Regions from separate parts of the Gibbsiella quercinecans genome, predicted to be linked through region 1. Evidence: predicted binding sites of a transcription regulator. Region 1 holds the regulator's gene; each other region holds the start of a gene.

Region 1 (5,838 bases):
GGCTTATCGCGCTGGATAAAATAACCGAGCATCGCCAGCAACACGGTTGAAGCCATCACCGTCACGGTGGCAATCAGTGGGTTTGCAATAAAGGCTGAAACCAGCATGCTGGCAATGAAGCACAGCCCCAACTGCAGTGTGTTTTGCAACGCAGCCGCTTTACCGGTGCCGGTTGGGAAAGGCATCAGCGCGTTGGCAACCACGATCGGGTAAGTGGCCCCGTTCACCAGTGCCATCAGGCAGAAGGGCACCAGCAGGCTGGTCAACGTAGGCTGCGTGAGGGTTGCCACCAGATACAACGCGATCATACTCACGCCATAGGCTATCAGCAGCCATGGCAACAGCGCATTGCCGTTCAGGCGTTTGAGCGCGCTGCGGCAACCATATCCCCCCACTAAGAAAGCCAGAGTCTGGGGCATATAGCTTAAGCCAATGTCGCTTGGCGTATAGCCCATAGCGCTGAGAATAAACGGCGAACCGGTCAACCAGGCAAAGAAGCCGGCGGAGCAGGCGGCAAACACCATCACATTGCCGCTGAAAATGGGCGAACGCAGCAGTTGCAGAAAGCCGACTGGCGCCACGTTATCGCCGCTGGCTTGCGGTAAGCGGCGTTTATCCTTCAGCGCCAGGGTCGGCGCCAGTAATGCGACGGTAATGGCCAGTAAAACAGCGAAGATCGCCCGCCAGCCGATGTGGCTTAGCAGCCAGGCGCCCAGCAACGGTGCCAGGGCCGGCGATAATGCCACCAACGGCATAATGGTGGCGAAAATTTGGTTGGCCCGGCTACCCTGGTAGCGATCCACCACCAGCGCCTGCCAGCTCACCGCGGCTGAACACACGCCGATAGCCTGAATAAAGCGCAGACACCACAGTTGCAGCGCCGTTTGTACCCACAGCATGCCCAGGCAACCCAGGCCAAATAGCGTCAGGCCGATCAACAACACCGGTTTGCGCCCCAGTTTGTCGGACAGCGGCCCCCACAGCAGTTGAGCGAAGGCAAAACCGGCTAAAAAAATACTTAGGCTGGCGCTGATCGCACCAGCGGAAATTTGCAGTTCTTGTTGCATGACGCCAAAGGCCGGCAGATACATATCCGTCGCCTGGTAGCCCAGCATGCTTAGGCCGGAAAGGTAAAAAAGTAGTCCAAAATTACGCATTTAATGCTCTCGTTAGTTCTTTATGCTAGAGGTTTTGCAGCGGCGCCAGTCTAACCGGCTGGATCTTCGCTTGTGAAACGCTAATATTTGCAAGGTGCTATGAAAAAATTTGAAGGCAAAATATGTGGTCTGAATACTCACTTGAGGTGGTGGATGCCGTTGCGCGTACCGGCAGCTTTAGCGCCGCGGCGCAGGAGCTGCACCGGGTGCCTTCTGCGGTCAGCTATACGGTGCGCCAACTGGAGCAGTGGCTGGCGGTGCCGCTGTTTGAACGGCGCCACCGTGACGTTGAATTGACCCCGGCCGGGGCGCTATTTGTGCAGGAAGCACGCGTGGTTATAAAAAATATGCTCGATACGCGCCGCCGCTGCCAGCAGGTGGCCAACGGTTGGCGCGGGCAGTTGAAAATCGCGCTGGATATCATCGTTAAACCCCAGCGCAGCCGCCAATTGATCCTGGATTTTTATCGTCACTTTCCGGATGTGGAGCTGATGCTGTATCCCGAAGTGTTCAACGGCGTGTGGGACGCGCTGGCCGACGGGCGGGTGGATATGGCGATTGGCGCCACCCGTGCCGTACCGGTGGGCGGTGGTTTTAGTTTCCGCGATATGGGGTTTATGAACTGGCAGTGCGTGGTCAGCCCCGATCACCCATTGGCGCAATACGCTGGGCCGCTGCAGGACGATCAACTGCGCCAATTCCCGGCGCTGATGCTGGAGGATACCTCGCGCAACCTGCCCAAACGCGTGACCTGGGCGTTGAATAATCAGCGGCGGCTGGTGGTGCCGGATTGGGTATCGGCGATCGATTGCCTGCGCAGTGGATTATGCATGGGTATGGTGCCGGCCCACCGCGGGCGGCCATTGATCGCCAGCGGCGAACTGCACGAACTGCAACTGGAAGAGGCCTATCCGCCCAGTGCTTGCTGCCTGACCTGGCAGCAGCAGGCATTGGCGCCGGCGATGGCCTGGCTATTGGAGTATCTTGGCGATAGCGAAACGCTGAATCAAGAGTGGCTTAGCGAGCATACGCCGGGGGATGCATGCCCCGGCGTGTATGATTAACGGCGGTAGTCGATAAACGGGCCGTCGGCCACGGAGCGGCGTTCAACCAGCTTAGGGTGCACTTCAATCACTTGCGATGTTTCACGCTTGCTGATAATGCGGTCAAGCAACATGGCGAACGCCATCTCGCCCAGGCGCTCTTTCGGCTGGTGAATGGTCGTCAACGCCGGGCTAAAGTAGCGCGCATTGCGCACGTTGTCATAGCCAATGACGGAAATGTCTTGCGGCACCCGCAGGCCAAGTTCGTCCGCGGCGCAGATCGCCCCCATCGCCATAATGTCGCCCCCGCAAAACACGGCGGTCGGGCGGTGTTTTTGCGACAGTATCTGGTGCATGGCCTGGTAGCCGGATTCCGGCTCGAAATCCCCTTGCACAATCCACTCTTCGCGCACCTCTATATTGGCTTCCTGCAGCGCTTTCAGGAAGCCCTGGTGGCGGCCACCGCCGGTGTTGCGCGAAAGCTGGCCGGGGATAATGCCAATGTCGCGGTGCCCACGTTCGATCAGGTAACGGCCGGCCAGATAGCCGCCTTCAAAGGCGTTGTCCAGGATGGTGTCGGTGAAGTCGCCGCGCGCCGAGCCCCAGTCCATCACCACCATGGGAATATTACGGTAGTCTTCCAGCATGCCCAGCAGCTGCTCCGGGTATTCCGAGCACATCACTAGCAGGCCATCGACGCGTTTTTGCGCCAGCATCGCCAGGTAAGCGCGCTGTTTGTCCAGGTTATTATGGGAGTTGCACAAAATCAGCGTGTAGCCTTTGCTGTAACAGCTGTTTTCGACGGCTTCGATCACTTCGGCAAAGTAGGGGGCTTCGCTGGAGGTCGCCAGCAGGCCGATGGACTTGGTGTGGTTGACCTTCAGGCTGCGGGCCACGGCGCTTGGGGAATAATGCAGTTCCTTGATGGCTGCCCATACGGCCGCTTTGGTTTCTTCGGCGACGAAACGGGTTTTATTGATGACGTGGGAAACGGTGGTGGTGGAAACGCCCGCGCGTTTGGCCACATCTTTTATCGTTGCCATGTAAAGAATGACTCCTGGATTCGCATGTTACAGCATGTAAGCGCATTGTTAATCGTTTGCGTGCATATAACTCTCCTCAAAAAAGCGAAAACTGAGTTTTTAATGTGGAAGTCGTCAGCGCTTGGTGAGTGAGGGCTCTTTTGCCGGTGCACAGCAGTGAACTGCGAATTTTGGCCTATCTTGAGAAAAAGTGAAAGGGCTAATCAACATTAATCATGTTCCGCCGCCAGGCCAGGCGGGTTATTGCCGGCCCGGCAATAACGGCGCGTGCCGCCGACGGCACCCGCTGCGTCGCGGCGTTGTCATAGCACAAGATTTTATCTGTAAACTGTGGGAGAATCATTGACGTATTAATATAATGGCTTTTATGCTCGAACCAGCCAATCTGATAAGGAGTTTGTTGATGGATACCGATCTGAAGTTATCGCTGTTTACGACGGTGTGTGCGCTGGCGATGATTATTATCTTTAGCTTTACCGCTGTGATGCACTGATCCCCTGACATAAAAAAGGCGCAGCCTGGCTGCGCCTTTTGCTTGTCTATGGAAAACCCCCAGCTAGGCTGGGGGTTCCGGAAAGCTTTCAGCTTTAAGCCAGTTATTAAAACCCCTTTTGATTTGTTAAAACATCTTGCGGTCTGGCAACTGCAAAAGTTCAACAAGAAATCAAAAGGGGGTCCCAATGGGGGACGAAAAGAGCTTAGCGCACACCCGATGGAACTGTAAATATCACATAGTTTTTGCGCCAAAATACCGAAGACAAGCGTTCTACGGAGAGAAACGTCTGGCGATAGGCAGTATCTTAAGAAAGCTATGTGAGTGGAAAAATGTACGGATCCTGAAAGCTGAATGCTGCGCAGATCATATCCATATGCTTGTGGAAATCCCGCCCAAAATGAGCGTATCTGGCTTTATGGGATATCTGAAAGGGAAAAGCAGTCTGATGCTTTATGAGCAGTTTGGAGATCTGAAATTCAAATACAGAAACAGGGAGTTCTGGTGCCGGGGGTACTACGTAGATACGGTGGGGAAGAACACCGCGAAGATACAGGAATACATAAAGCACCAACTTGAAGAGGATAAAATGGGCGAGCAGTTATCGATCCCTTACCCGGGCAGCCCGTTTACGGGCCGTAAGTAACGGAGTCTGATGCAAATGTCAGATCGTATGCGCCTGTTAGGGCGCGGCTGGTAACAGAGCCTTATAGGCGCATCAGAAAAACCTCCGGCTATGCCGGAGGATATTTATTTTCCTGCCATTTTACGCCAGGTTTTCTGCCACAAATGCCCAGTTGACCAGCGCCCAGAAGTTTTCCAGGTAGTTGGGGCGTGCATTGCGGTAATCGATATAGTAGGCGTGTTCCCACACATCCACGGTCAGCAGCGGTTTGTCGTCACCGGTCAGCGGGGTTGCCGCGTTGGAGGTGTTGACGATAGCCAGGCTACCATCTGCTTTTTTCACCAGCCAGGTCCAGCCGGAACCGAAGTTGCCGATGGCAGACTTGGTGAATGCCTCTTTGAACTGGGCGAAAGAGCCGAAGGATTGGTTGATGGCATCAGCCACCGCGCCGCTAGGTTCACCGCCGCCTTGTGGCGACAGGCAGTGCCAATAGAAGGTGTGGTTCCATACCTGTGCGGCGTTGTTGAACACGCCGCCGCTGGCGGTTTTGATGATATCAACCAGGGATTTCCCTTCAAACTCGCTGCCTTTCACCAAATTGTTCAGGTTAACCACGTAGGTGTTATGGTGCTTGCCATAGTGGTATTCCAGCGTTTCGGCGGAAATGTGCGGCTCGAGGGCGTTTTTTGCATACGGTAATGCAGGTAATTCAAACGACATTGCTTTCTCCTTTTTATTTACAACGACTGCTTCGGCGGTGGCCGTAGTACTGGGTGCCGCCGCCGTAAAAGAGAGTTGTTATATTTTTTGTGTGGATATTAATCTTAACAACTTTGCCGGTGAAAAAAAGGTTTAAAGTGTGCTAACTGTCTGATTGATTAAAGCATCGGCAGGATCGGGATAACAATACGGCAGGCTTAAGGCGCCGGCCGTAGGAGGGGATTAGCGGATGGTGCTTGGCGTAACGACGCGGCGTGCGCCGATATAATGGTTTTGCCAGTAGTCATTATCCAACTGGCTGATGCGGATCTCTTCGCCGGTACGTGGCGACTGAATAAATTTGCCATTGCCCAAATAAACACCAACGTGATCGGCTGCGCCGCGGTTATTGATGCGGAAGAACACTAAATCGCCGCGTTCCAGCTCGCTGCGACTGATCGGCGCGGCATCGCGCAGGTGATACATTTCATTGGCGGTGCGCGGCATTTTTATCTTCACCACGTCTTTATAGGCGTAATAAATCAGGCCGCTGCAGTCAAAGCCGGTCATTGGCGATGCGCCCCCCCAGCGGTAGGGTTTCCCCATTTGATCCAACAGTTTTGCCATCGCGGTTTGTTTGGCATGCTGATAACGTTTTTTGTGGGCGGGGCTAAGTTTGAGCGGTTTTTCAGCGCCAAGCAGTTTGGCAGTTGCGATGCCGGCTTCGCGGTGCCGGCCGTAGCCTTTCTTGTAGCCCTTTTTCGGCGGCGTGACTTTT
Region 2 (5,838 bases), 2.7 Mb from region 1:
GTGACGTTTTGTAGCGACAGATCCAGATCGTTGAACGCCCAGGCGTTGCCTTCCAGGCGCGCGTCGATCAGATCAAAGCGTTTGATTGCCACCGGCGGCAGGGCGGTAAAGCGCTGCCAGAACTGTGCCAGCGTCAGTGGCGTTTGCAGGCGCACGTTGCTCAGCCGCAGGCGCTCAACCTGCCAGCTGCCGTCGGCGGCGCGGGTGGCCATGCCGGTCAGATCGCCCTGGGCCAGATCGGCGCCGAAATCATTCAGGAACAGCTGATTTTGTTTGAGTTCGCCCTGCACCAGCACCTGCGAGGCCGGGATACCGTTGAGCGTCATGGTGCCGGCGCTGAACTGGAACTGGTTGTTTTCACCAAGAATATGGCCGGGCTTGGGCTGCCACGGCGTGATGCCGGCATTGACCTTCTGCGCGCTGAGCTGCCAGGTGGCGTCGTTGGACTGGAGCGCCATGTTGCTCAACTGCAACACATCGGCTTGCACCGGCATCGCCGCCGCCTCCGATTGCACGTTGAGCGTGCCGTCACGCAGCGTCACGCTGTGAAAATAACGCGGTGCGGTAATCTGGCGCAGGCTCAGGCCAAGATCGATCTGTTCCGCCGCCAGCAGTTGCGCCTGGCCGGTTTTCGCTAGCGTCACGCCTGCAAGGCTGATTTGCCCCGGTTGGCTCCAGCTATGGGTTATTTTGGCGATCGACAGGCGATATTCGCTGTTTTCGCTGATCCAGCCGCTGAGCCGGGCTGCGGCCCAACGGGTTTGGCCGACGGTGTACAGCAGCACGACGGCCAGCACCATCAGCAGCAGCAAGGTCAGCAACAGTTTCCCGATAAATTTCATCGCCCACATCCGCGTGGTTAAAAAAGATACCCTGTTTATGCCGTAATTGGGCGGTTATCTCAAGGGCAATGGGTTGATCGGCAATAAAAAAACGGCGCAGGCGGCCGTTTTTGCGAGGTGATAAAGCCGGCGGCTATTTTTAGCCTGGCTGGATTATTCTTTTTCCGGTGGGAACAGCAAATTCAGCACGATCGCGGTGATACCGCCGGCGGCAATACCGGAAGAAAGCAGGGTTTTCAGCCAGTCAGGGGCAAACTGCAAAATCAGCGGCTGTTGGGAAACCCCTATTCCGACCGCCAGCGACAGCGCCATGATCATGATCGCGCGGCGGTTGAGCTTTTCACGCGAAACAATGCGCACGCCCGAGGCGGCGATGGTGCCGAACATCACGATGGTCGCGCCGCCAAGCACTGGCTCGGGGATATGCTGCACAAAGCCGGCTACCGCCGGGAACAGGCCGAGCACAATTAACATCAGCGCCACCACAAAGCCGACGTAGCGGCTGGCGACCCCGGTCAACTGGATCACGCCATTGTTCTGGCCGAAGCAGGAGTTAGGGAAGGTATTGAATACGGCGGACAGCATGGAATTCAGGCCGTTGGCCAGCACCCCGCCTTTCAGGCGCTTCATGTATAGCGGGCCTGTGACCGGTTGTTCCGACACGTCCGAGGTGGCGGTGATATCGCCGATGGTTTCCAGAGAGGTGACCATAAAGATCAGCATCAGCGGCAGCAGCAGGTTCCAGTCAAACCCCAGGCCGTAGTAAAGCGGGGTGGGGATGGTAATCGGCGCACTGTTGGCCACCGGTTGGCTTTCCGGCAGCATATCCAACGCCCAGGCCAGCAGGTAGCCCACGGCCATGGCGATCACCAGCGAAGCCACGCGCAGGTAGGGGTTGCGCTGGCGGTTGAGCAGGATAATCACCAGCAGCACAGCGCCGGCCAGCAACAGGTTTTTGGGGGCGCCGAAGCTGTGATCGTTCATCGCGGCATAGCCGCCGCCAACGGAGGTCAGGCCAACCTGAATCAGCGACAGGCCGATGATCATCACCACAATGCCGGAAACCAGCGGCGTAATGATGCGGCGCGCCAGGTGCAGTACCCGCGAGAGCACAATCTCGGTGCAGGAGGCCACCATCAGCGTACCGAACAGCGCCGCCATCATGGTTGGCACATCCGCGCCGCCGTTTTTCAGCGCCAGGCCGCCCATGATCAGCGGCGACACGAAGTTAAAGCTGGTGCCCTGAATGGAAAGCAGGCCGGAACCCACCGGCCCCCAGGTCTTGATCTGCAGAATAGAAGCCAACCCGGAAGCAAAGAGCGACATGCTGATAATATGTTGGGTATCCTGCGCCGGCAGGCCGAGCGCCTGGCAAATCAACAGGGCTGGCGTAATCACGGCGACAAACATCGCCAGCAGGTGCTGGCCGGCGGCAAACAGCGTTTGCGGCAGCGGCGGCCGGTCTTCCAGGCGGTAAATCAGTTCACTTTTGCGGGGCTGGGCTGCTGTGGCTGCGGCCACATCCTGTTCGGCAGATTGCATCGTCATGGTGTTGTGCTTTCCAGAAAATGGAAAAGAGGGCATTTTAATCCGCCGCCGCGCAAAAGCAAACGGTTGCGTGCAAAGGACCGCATTTCCTGGGGTTTTTTATCGATCAGGCGTTTGAATAGCGGGCTTTTTCTGGCAGCCAGCGCTCGATCAGCGCTCTGGCGTGTTCGGGGTAATGCTGGTGGATATGGCGCGCCACGCGCTGCACTTCCGGGATCAGTGCTTGATCGCGCAGCAAATCGGCCACCTTGAATTCAGCGCTGCCGGTCTGGCGGGTGCCGAGCAGTTCGCCGGGGCCGCGGATTTCCAGATCGCGTTGGGCGATGATAAAGCCATCGTTGCTGTCGCGCAGTACCTGCAGGCGCTTTTGCGCTGTTTTGCTCAGCGGGGTTTTGTACAGCAACACGCAGTGGGATGCCACAGCGCCACGGCCAACGCGGCCGCGCAGCTGGTGCAACTGCGCCAACCCCAGCCGCTCCGGGTTTTCAATAATCATCAGGCTGGCGTTCGGCACGTCGACGCCCACTTCGATCACCGTGGTGGCCACCAGCAACTGCAGTTCGCCCTGCTTGAATGCCTGCATCACCGCCTGTTTTTCCTGCGGCTTCATGCGCCCATGCACCAGCGCCACGTTAAGCTCCGGCAGAGCGGCCTTCAATTCTTCCCAGGTGGCTTCCGCCGCCTGGGCCTCAAGCAGTTCGGATTCTTCTATCAGGGTGCAGACCCAGTAGGCCTGCCGGCTTTCCTCCAGGCAGGCGCTGCGCACCCGCTGGATAATGTCGGCGCGCCGCGTATCGGGGATGGCGACGGTGGTCACCGGCGTACGGCCCGGCGGCAGCTCGTCAATCACCGAGGTGTCCAGATCGGCATAGGCGGTCATGGCCAGCGTGCGTGGGATGGGCGTGGCGGTCATGATCAACTGGTGGGCATGGTAGCCTTGCTCTTCGCCTTTCTCCCACAGGGCAAGGCGCTGGTGCACGCCAAAGCGGTGCTGTTCATCGATAATCACCAATGCCAGCCCGTTAAACTGCACTTGCTCCTGGAAGATGGCATGCGTGCCGACAACCATCGAGACTTCGCCGCTGGCGATGGCGTCCTGTTGCGCAATACGCGCTTTGCCTTTTTGCTTGCCGGCCAGCCACCCCACCTTGATTCCCAGCGGTTCGAACCATTGGCGGAAGTTATTGGCATGCTGTTCGGCCAACAGCTCAGTGGGCGCCATCAGCGCCACCTGTTTACCGTGGGCGATGGCGTGCAGCGCCGCCAACGCGGCGACCAACGTTTTACCGGAGCCGACGTCGCCCTGCACCAGGCGCATCATCGGGAAAGGGTTTTGCATATCGGCTTCGATCTCGGCAACCACCCGTTGCTGCGCCCCAGTGGGCGAGAACGGCAACTGGGCCAGGAAGCGCGTTTTCAACTGGTCGTCCGGCAGCAGCGGCTGCGCCTGGTAGCGCTGCGCGCCGGCACGTACCGCCAGCATGCTCAGGTTGTGCGCCAGCAGCTCTTCCAGAATCAGGCGCCGTTGCGCCGGGTGTTTACCCTGTTCCAGATCGGCCAGTTGGATATCCGGCGGCGGGCGGTGCAAGGTATGCAGCGCCTGCGGCAGGCTTATCAGGCCGGCGCTCAGTTCCGGCGGCAACAGTTCAGCGATCGGGCAGGTATCAAGCAGCGCCAGCGCCTGGTCGGTCAGTTTGCGCAAGGTGGCCTGGCGCACGCCTTCGGTGGTTGGGTAAACCGGCGTCAGTGATTCCTGCAGCTCGACGTCGCTGTGATCTCCCTGAATGCGGTATTCCGGGTGGATGATTTCGGCGCCGTGGTTGCCGCGTTTGATTTCACCGTAGGCGGTAACGCGCCGGCCGGCCGCCAGGCTGTTTTTCATCGCCGCGTTGAAATTGAAAAAGCGCATGGTAAGAAGGCCGGTGCCGTCGCTGATTTGGCAGGTCAGCATGCGGCGGCGGCCAAAGCTGATGTCGCTGCGCAGCACTTCACCTTCAACGGTGGCGAAAATCCCGGGCAGCAGATCGTTTATGGGGTATAAGCGGGTACGGTCTTCGTAGCGCAACGGCAGGTGCAACAGCAGATCCTGGATGGTTTCCAGCCCGATTTTGGCCAGTTTGCCTGCCTGGCTGGCTCCTACCCCGGAAAGCGAGGTGAGCGGAACGGCGTCCAGCAGGCGGCCTTTCATCTGCGCACCGCCGTTGCCTGCATGGTTGCCCACCATGTGTCGTCGGCAATCACCTGGCCCTGTTCGTCAATGTGCGGGCGCGGAAGCCCTTTGCGTTTGGCCACGTTGGCCAGCACCGGGTAACCGCCTTCAAACAGCAGGCGCTGTTGCTCTTCCTTATCCAGCATACAGTGATCGCGCCGATACATGCCGGCGTTCTGCCGCTGGCGCTGCGCTTCGTAGAGGATCAGAGCCGCGGCGACGGAAACGTTAAGCGATTGCACCATACCAATCATCGGAATAATGATATCGCGATCGGCCAGGGCTAAGGCTTCCGGCGTGATGCCGGTTTTTTCTTGCCCCAGCAGGATGCAGGTAGGCCGGGTGTAGTCGATTTCCCGGAAGTCCACGGCGCGCGGGGAGAGGTGAGTGGCCAGGATTTGCATGTCCTGGCCCTTCAGATGCGCGACGGCATCAGCGATTGACGGGTGTGTTTTGACATTGACCCAGCTATTGCTGCCCGCGGCGGAAGACACCATGGTACGCATCCGTGCGGCTGGCCACACGGCATGCACCTGCGGCACGCCGACAGCATCGGCGGTGCGGATAATGGCGGCGACGTTATGCGGTTTGTGCACCTGTTCCATGCAGACGGACAAATCCGGCTGCCGGGTCGATAGCATTTCACAAATCCGCGCATAGCGTTCTGGGCTCATAAGCGCTAGTTTCGGTTACGGTTGACTTTAATCACATCCGGCATAATACGGATTTTACGCATAATGTTTGCCAAATGGACGCGATCGCGGGTGGTCAAGCGGATAAACACGCTGTATACCCGGCCGTCTTTCTCTTCGGTATTCAGGCTTTGAATATTGGATTCGGCCGCATTGATGGCCGCCGTCAGGTTGGCCAGCGCGCCCTGATGGTTGAGCATATCCACTTTAATTTCGGCAATGAATTCCTGCTCGGTTTGCTTATCCCATTCGACCGCCATGAACTTTTCCGGTTCCTTTTGGTAACCGCGGATATTACGGCAGGATTCATGGTGGATAACCAGCCCTTTCCCTGGGCTGACGTGGGCGATGATTGGATCGCCAGGAATCGGCCGGCAGCATTTGGCGAAGGTGATCAACACGCCGTCTGCGCCTTTGATCGCCAGGTTGCGCACGCCGGAAGCCGCACCCAGGCTGGATTGTTCGCCCTGCAGGTTTTTCGCCACCACCACGCTCATGGCATTGCCCAGGCCAATTTCCGCCAGCAGATCGTCAAAGCTTGCCAGCT
Region 3 (5,838 bases), 2.6 Mb from region 1:
CACCGGCCTGCCGCCGGTGCGCAAATTGTTGGACAAGGCGCTGAAGATTGACCACCGGCGCACGTTGCCGAAATATTCGTTCGGCACCTTTCGCCGTTGGTATCGCCAGCAGGCGGCGGCGCAGCAGCATTATGCCGAACAGGTGGCGTTTTTTCACGGCTGCTTTGTGAACTACAACCATCCGCAACTGGGCAAGGATCTGATCGCAGTATTCAATGCGTTGGATATTGGCGTACAGTTGCTCAAACAGGAGAAATGCTGCGGCGTGCCGCTGATCGCCAACGGTTTTATCAAACAGGCGAAGAAGCAGGCCAACGCCAACCTGCAATCGCTGCGTGAAATGGTGCTGACGCGCGGGATACCGGTGGTGGCGACCTCATCAAGCTGCACCTTTACCCTGCGGGATGAATACCCGCACCTGTTGGACGTCGATACTGCTGCGGTGCGCGATCGGGTTGAGCTGGCCACGCGCTATCTTTACCGCCTGCTAAGCCAGGGGCGCCGCCTGCCTTTGCGCCATACGCCGCTGCGCGTGGCGTATCATACGCCCTGCCATATGGAGAAAATGGGCTGGACGGCCTACACGCTGGAACTGTTGCGGCAAATCCCAGGGCTGGAGTTGATCGTGTTGGACTCACAGTGCTGCGGCATCGCCGGCACCTATGGCTTTAAATCGGAGAACTACGCCACGGCACAGGGGATTGGCGCCGGGTTGTTCCGCCAGATTGCGGAAAGCGGGGCCGATTTGGTGGTGACCGATTGTGAAACCTGCAAATGGCAGATTGAAATGTCGACCGGCAAACGCTGTGAGCACCCGATCACCCTGCTGGCGCAGGCACTGGCGTAATCGGCCGGATGCGCCCTCCTGGTTGGGAGGGCGCAGGCCTGTGTTATTGCTGCAGCTTCAGGGTATTGATCACCCCTTCCGCCTGGCTTTGCGCCTGCTGCTGGTTATCCGCCGGCAGCGTGATCTGGATGGTCAGCAATTGGTTGTCCAGTGTGCCGATCAGGATCGAAGAGTAGGCTTTCTCGCCGCCACTGGTGATGATGCTGTCCAACTGGCGTAGCGGAACACCATCGATTTCAATGGCTTTGTTAGTGATCACCTGCAGGTTGGCATCGCGGGAGCGTTGCTTCTCTTCCAGCCGTTGGCCCAGCGTTTCCAGGCTGTCGGCAGTTTTATCGCCCAGGATCACGATCACCGCGCGTTGGCCGGAGCTGTCGGCATAAACGTGCATGTTGTTCGCCTGATTGCCCAGCTTGCCGCTCTGATCGGTCATGCCGTTTGGCAGGGTAAAGACCAGTTTCCCGCCCAGCAGGTTAACCTGTGAACCTGTCTGGGCGTTGGCGGCGGCACTGTTGCTACTGCTGCTGGCCGCTGGCGCCTGGGTTTGTCCGTCGCAGGCGGCAAGGCCCAGCGCAATCAGGCCAATACCCATTACTTTTACTATTTTTCGCATGGGGCTTCCTTTTTCCTTACAGGTCGTTTTCTCCATGTATCGCAACGTATTCCACGCTGAAATGCAAGGCAGATGTTGTTAGCGGTTTTTTTTCGACATCAGCCGATAGTCAGCCACTTCGCCTTTCTTTTCCAGTGCAATAATCTGATAACCGCGGGCGATCACCGCTAATGTTCATGCAGGTAAAGTATGGCGCGTATCAGCAAAAATGCCGGTCAGTTGAGCTGCAGCTCGCCGTCCTGGCGGCGCACAGCCAGCCGTTTCAGCAGCATATTGAGCAACACGCCATACATCGGCAGGAAGAACAGCATGCAGATCATCACCTTGAAGCTGTAATCCACCAGGGCGATCTCCACCCAGTTGGCGGCCATAAAGGCATCGCTGCTCTTGTAGAAGGCGATAAAGAAGAAGGCCAGCGTATCGCTGATGTTGCCAAGGAACATGGAGGCTGCCGGCGCCACCCACCAGGCGCTGCGTTGGCGCAGCCGGTTGAAGACGTGCACGTCCAGGATCTGGCCAAGCACATAGGCCATGAAGCTGGCCGCCGCGATGCGCGCGACAAACAGGTTAAAGCTGCCCAGGGCGCTAAAACCCTGCCATTCACCCTGATAGGTGACGGTCGAAATCACATAGGAAATGAACAGCGCGGGTACCATCACCGCCAGGATAATCCGCCGGGCCAACGGGGCGCCAAAGATGCGCACGGTTAAATCGGTCGCCAGGAAGATAAACGGGAACGTGAAGGCCCCCAAGGTGGTATGGAAGCCAAAAAGGGTAATCGGCAACTGCACCAGGTAGTTACTGGAGGTGATGATGGCAATATGGAATAGCGATAGCCAAACTAACGCGATTAAGCGTTGTTGGGGAGTAAATGCATACATGATGTCGCCTTTTTAGTGATGGGGTGAGGGAACCCAGGGATAAACTTTGCGTATTTTACGTGCGCGGCGGCATGATACGCGTTTGCGCAACCAATGCAACGGTTAAATTTGAAGCAAACGTTAACGTATCTTGCGCATAAAAACCACTGGCGTAAACTAAGCGCCAATCAGATTTGGCGGTTGCCCGCCGCACTACGTTGTGGATTAAGAAAGAGTATGAGTGACATTTTTTCCCAGGCGGACCAGACGCTTGATGCGCTGGGGCTGCGCTGCCCGGAACCGGTGATGATGGTGCGCAAAACCGTGCGCCACATGAATGAAGGCGAAACGCTGCTAATTCTTGCCGACGATCCGGCCACCACCCGCGATATTCCGGGTTTTTGCCGTTTTATGGAGCATACCCTGCTGGCGCAGGAAACCGATAAAACTCCCTACCGGTATTTGCTGCGCAAAGGGCAATAACGGCGATCACGCCCCCTGGCCGCCGCGCCAGGGGGCTGATTTCACTTCTGTTTCTTCAATAGCCGCAACGCGTTGGCGGTAACCAGCGCGGTGGCGCCCGAGTCCGCCAGCACCGCCAGCCACAGCCCGGTCAGCCCAAACAGGCTGGTGACCAGGAAGATCGCTTTCAGGCCAAGCGCGATGGTAATGTTCTGGCGGATGTTGGCGTGGGTCGCGCGCGAAATGCGGATCATGTCCGCCACGCCCTGCAGGCGGTTGTGGGTCAGCGCCGCATCGGCGGTTTCCAACGCCACGTCGGTACCGTTGCCCATGGCAACGCCAATACTGGCCGCCTTCATCGCCGGCGCGTCGTTGATACCGTCGCCGATCATGGCGGTTTTACGCGTGGCGCTCAGCGCCACCATGGCCTGCACTTTATCTTCCGGCAACAGCCCGGCGCGGTAATCCAACCCCAATTGGCCGGCAATGGCCGCTGCGGCACGTGGGTTATCGCCAGTCAACATCACGCTGCGTATGCCCAACTGCTCCAGCGCGGCGATCGCCTGGCGCGCATCGCTGCGCACCGTGTCGCGCAGCGCCAGCAGCCCCAGTGGGCGGCCGTCTTCCAACACCACCACTACGGTTTTGCCGGCGTTTTCCAACTGGGCTATCCGTGCTTGCCAGTCGGCGGTCAGCGGGTTTTCCGTCAGTTTGCTGGGCGCGGCGATCAGGATCGTTTTCCCATCGATAATGCCCGAGACGCCGATCCCCGCCAGCGCCCGGCGGTTTTGCGCCGATGGCAATGCCGTTTGCCCGGCGTGCCGGATAATGGCCTGCGCCAGCGGGTGATGCGAGCCCGCTTCCACCGCCGCGGCCAGCGCCAGTAGCCGTTGCTCATCCACCTCGGCGCCCGGCTCTACGTCGGTGACCGCGGGCTTGCCTTCGGTCAGCGTGCCGGTTTTATCAAAGGCGATGGTTTCCACCTGCCCAAGTTGCTCCAGCGCTGCGCCGCCTTTAATCAGCACGCCGCGGCGCGTGGCCGCCGCCAGCCCGGACGTGATGGCCGCCGGGGTCGAGATCACCAGCGCGCACGGGCAGCCGATCAGCAACAGCGTCAGGCCGCGGTATATCCAGGTTTCCCACGGCAGGGAGAACAGCAGCGGCGGAACCAGGATCACCAGCACTGACAGCAGCATGATGGCCGGGGTGTAATAGCGGCTGAAGCGATCGAGAAAACGCTCAATCGGCGCCCGGCGCTCTTCGGCTTCTTCAATCAACTGCAGGATGCGGTCGATGGCGCTTTTACCCGGCTCAGAGACCACTTTCATCAGCGAGACGCGATCGGCCACCAGGCTGCCGGCGGCGACCTTTTCACCCTGCTGGCGTTCCACCGGCACCGATTCGCCGGTCAGTGCGCTTTCATCAAAGCTGGCGAACGGGCTGAGCAGTTCGGCATCCACCGGCAGGCGCGAACCGGGCGCCACCTCAATCACATCGCCCGGCCGCAGGCTGGCGACCGGCACCGTTTCCCGCACATCGTTGTTGATACGCAGCGCCTGTTCCGGCACCAGCGCCATGAGCGCGCTAACGCCGCGGCGGGCGCGATTGGCGGCGAAAGACTCCAGATGTTCGCCAATCATGAATAGTAGCAATACCATCGCCGCCTCGGCGGTCGCGCCGATAAACAGCGCCCCGATGGCGGCAACGCTCATCAGCGTTTCAATGGCGAACGGTGTGCCGGAGCGGATCAGTCGCAGTGCCTGGGTGGCGACGGGATACAGGCCCACCAGGGTGGTGAGGGTGAAGGCGATGCGCCCGAATGCCGGGTTGACCGCCTCTAGCGTCGCGCTGGCGGCCATTAATGCTATCAGCACTATCAATGGACCAAATTCGCGCAGGCGTGCGGTTGTGGCTTTGCCGGCGGCGGCTGGGGCTTGGGCATCAAGCAGGCTAAAGCCGGCGTTTTGCACCGCGTTTTGCACATGAATGCTGACGTCGCTTTGGGCATCGACCACCAGCTTTTCGGTGGCGAACAGTACGCGCGCGCTATCAACGCCGGGCAAAGCGATAACGGCATTTTCAATTTTTCGTGCGCAGGAAGGGCAATCCATTCCGTTGATTTTCCAGCTGAAACGTTGGCCGCCGGCGGGGGGCCTGTCGCTTTCCTCGTCCGGCGCCTCGCTCGCCGGGCTGCAGCAATCCGCATTGGCCGCTGGCCCCTGTTCATGCGTTTGCGCAGCTTCAGCGCAGCAATGGCTGGTGGTGCTGCTGCAACCGTGCTGGGTTTTCGCATGGCTGTGCTGGCAGCCGCAGTGGCTTGATGGGTGTTGGTGCTCCTGATGCTGTGCTTTATGGGTCTGCATAACGCCCCCTGATTGGTAGTTAACGGTGTTCATGCATGACTCTACACCCTGGAGTTGACTCCAGAGTCAAGTGCCAAATGAGAACCGTTGCTAACGGCGTCTTAAGGGGGGAGCGCTGCGCCCGGCAATGCCAGAACCTGCGCCGGCGTGCCGCCAGCGCAGATAACCGACCGATGCGCTACAGGTACAGCGAACGGACGATCAGGAAGTGGCCGACAAAATAGCAAAACGCCACAATGGCGTCCGAGGCGCGGAAGGTAAAGCGGTAGCGGTTCAGCAGCCACACGATGTTCGCCAGCAACAGCAGCGAGGTGCCCACCAGCAGCGAGAAGCCAAAATCGGTGCTGCGCAGGAAGTACTGTTCGCCCGCCAGCCATACCATCAGCAGCGTCATCGCCACCAGCGCGACGATCGGCCAGCGCAGGTTTTCCAGCTTGGTCCAAATGGTGGCCAGCAGCAGGGCGCCGATGATCAACAGCGTCAGCGGCAGTGGCCAAAACAGGCTGAACGTCATCTGGCTGGCGAAGCTGAGCGTATACAGCAGATGCGAAAGAAAGAACGCGCCGATGGCGTACAGCACCCGCTCGCGCGGCAGCAGTAATAACGCATCGCCGATCAGCGTGGCCAGCAGGCCAAGAACCAGCAGATAACCGGCGGCATTGAGCACCGGCGCCTGCCAGGCCAGCAGCAACA

Evidence for each region. Region 1 encodes PurR, which represses purine synthesis genes. Its sites were predicted from a motif close to CANGCAAACGTTTGCNTG; they were not measured.
Region 2: ACN28Q_RS11935 (nucleobase:cation symporter-2 family protein) is a predicted target of PurR. The motif match lies at 2,446-2,463, and genes of this name have one in related genera.
Region 3: tusA (sulfurtransferase TusA) is a predicted target of PurR. The motif match lies at 2,452-2,469, and genes of this name have one in related genera.

What each region holds. Positions count from the first base shown of each region.
Region 1 covers NZ_CP014136.1:5,235,491-5,241,328, forward strand. Annotated here, with positions in the region: gene punC (purine nucleoside transporter PunC) at 1-1,157, opposite strand, end outside; gene punR (DNA-binding transcriptional activator PunR) at 1,280-2,221, shown strand; gene purR (HTH-type transcriptional repressor PurR) at 2,218-3,243, opposite strand; gene cydH (cytochrome bd-I oxidase subunit CydH) at 3,647-3,736, shown strand; gene tnpA (IS200/IS605 family transposase) at 3,924-4,382, shown strand; gene sodB (superoxide dismutase [Fe]) at 4,503-5,081, opposite strand; gene ACN28Q_RS23805 (C40 family peptidase) at 5,304-5,838, opposite strand, start outside.
Region 2 covers NZ_CP014136.1:2,585,058-2,590,895, forward strand. Annotated here, with positions in the region: gene ACN28Q_RS11930 (AsmA family protein) at 1-842, opposite strand, end outside; gene ACN28Q_RS11935 (nucleobase:cation symporter-2 family protein) at 996-2,390, opposite strand; gene recG (ATP-dependent DNA helicase RecG) at 2,497-4,578, opposite strand; gene trmH (tRNA (guanosine(18)-2'-O)-methyltransferase TrmH) at 4,575-5,273, opposite strand; gene spoT (bifunctional GTP diphosphokinase/guanosine-3',5'-bis pyrophosphate 3'-pyrophosphohydrolase) at 5,279-5,838, opposite strand, start outside.
Region 3 covers NZ_CP014136.1:2,311,330-2,317,167, reverse strand. Annotated here, with positions in the region: gene glpC (anaerobic glycerol-3-phosphate dehydrogenase subunit GlpC) at 1-847, shown strand, start outside; gene ACN28Q_RS10745 (DcrB family lipoprotein) at 891-1,460, opposite strand; gene ACN28Q_RS10740 (7-cyano-7-deazaguanine/7-aminomethyl-7-deazaguanine transporter) at 1,676-2,341, opposite strand; gene tusA (sulfurtransferase TusA) at 2,558-2,803, shown strand; gene ACN28Q_RS10730 (zinc/cadmium/mercury/lead-transporting ATPase) at 2,845-5,145, opposite strand; gene ACN28Q_RS10725 (lysoplasmalogenase) at 5,324-5,838, opposite strand, start outside.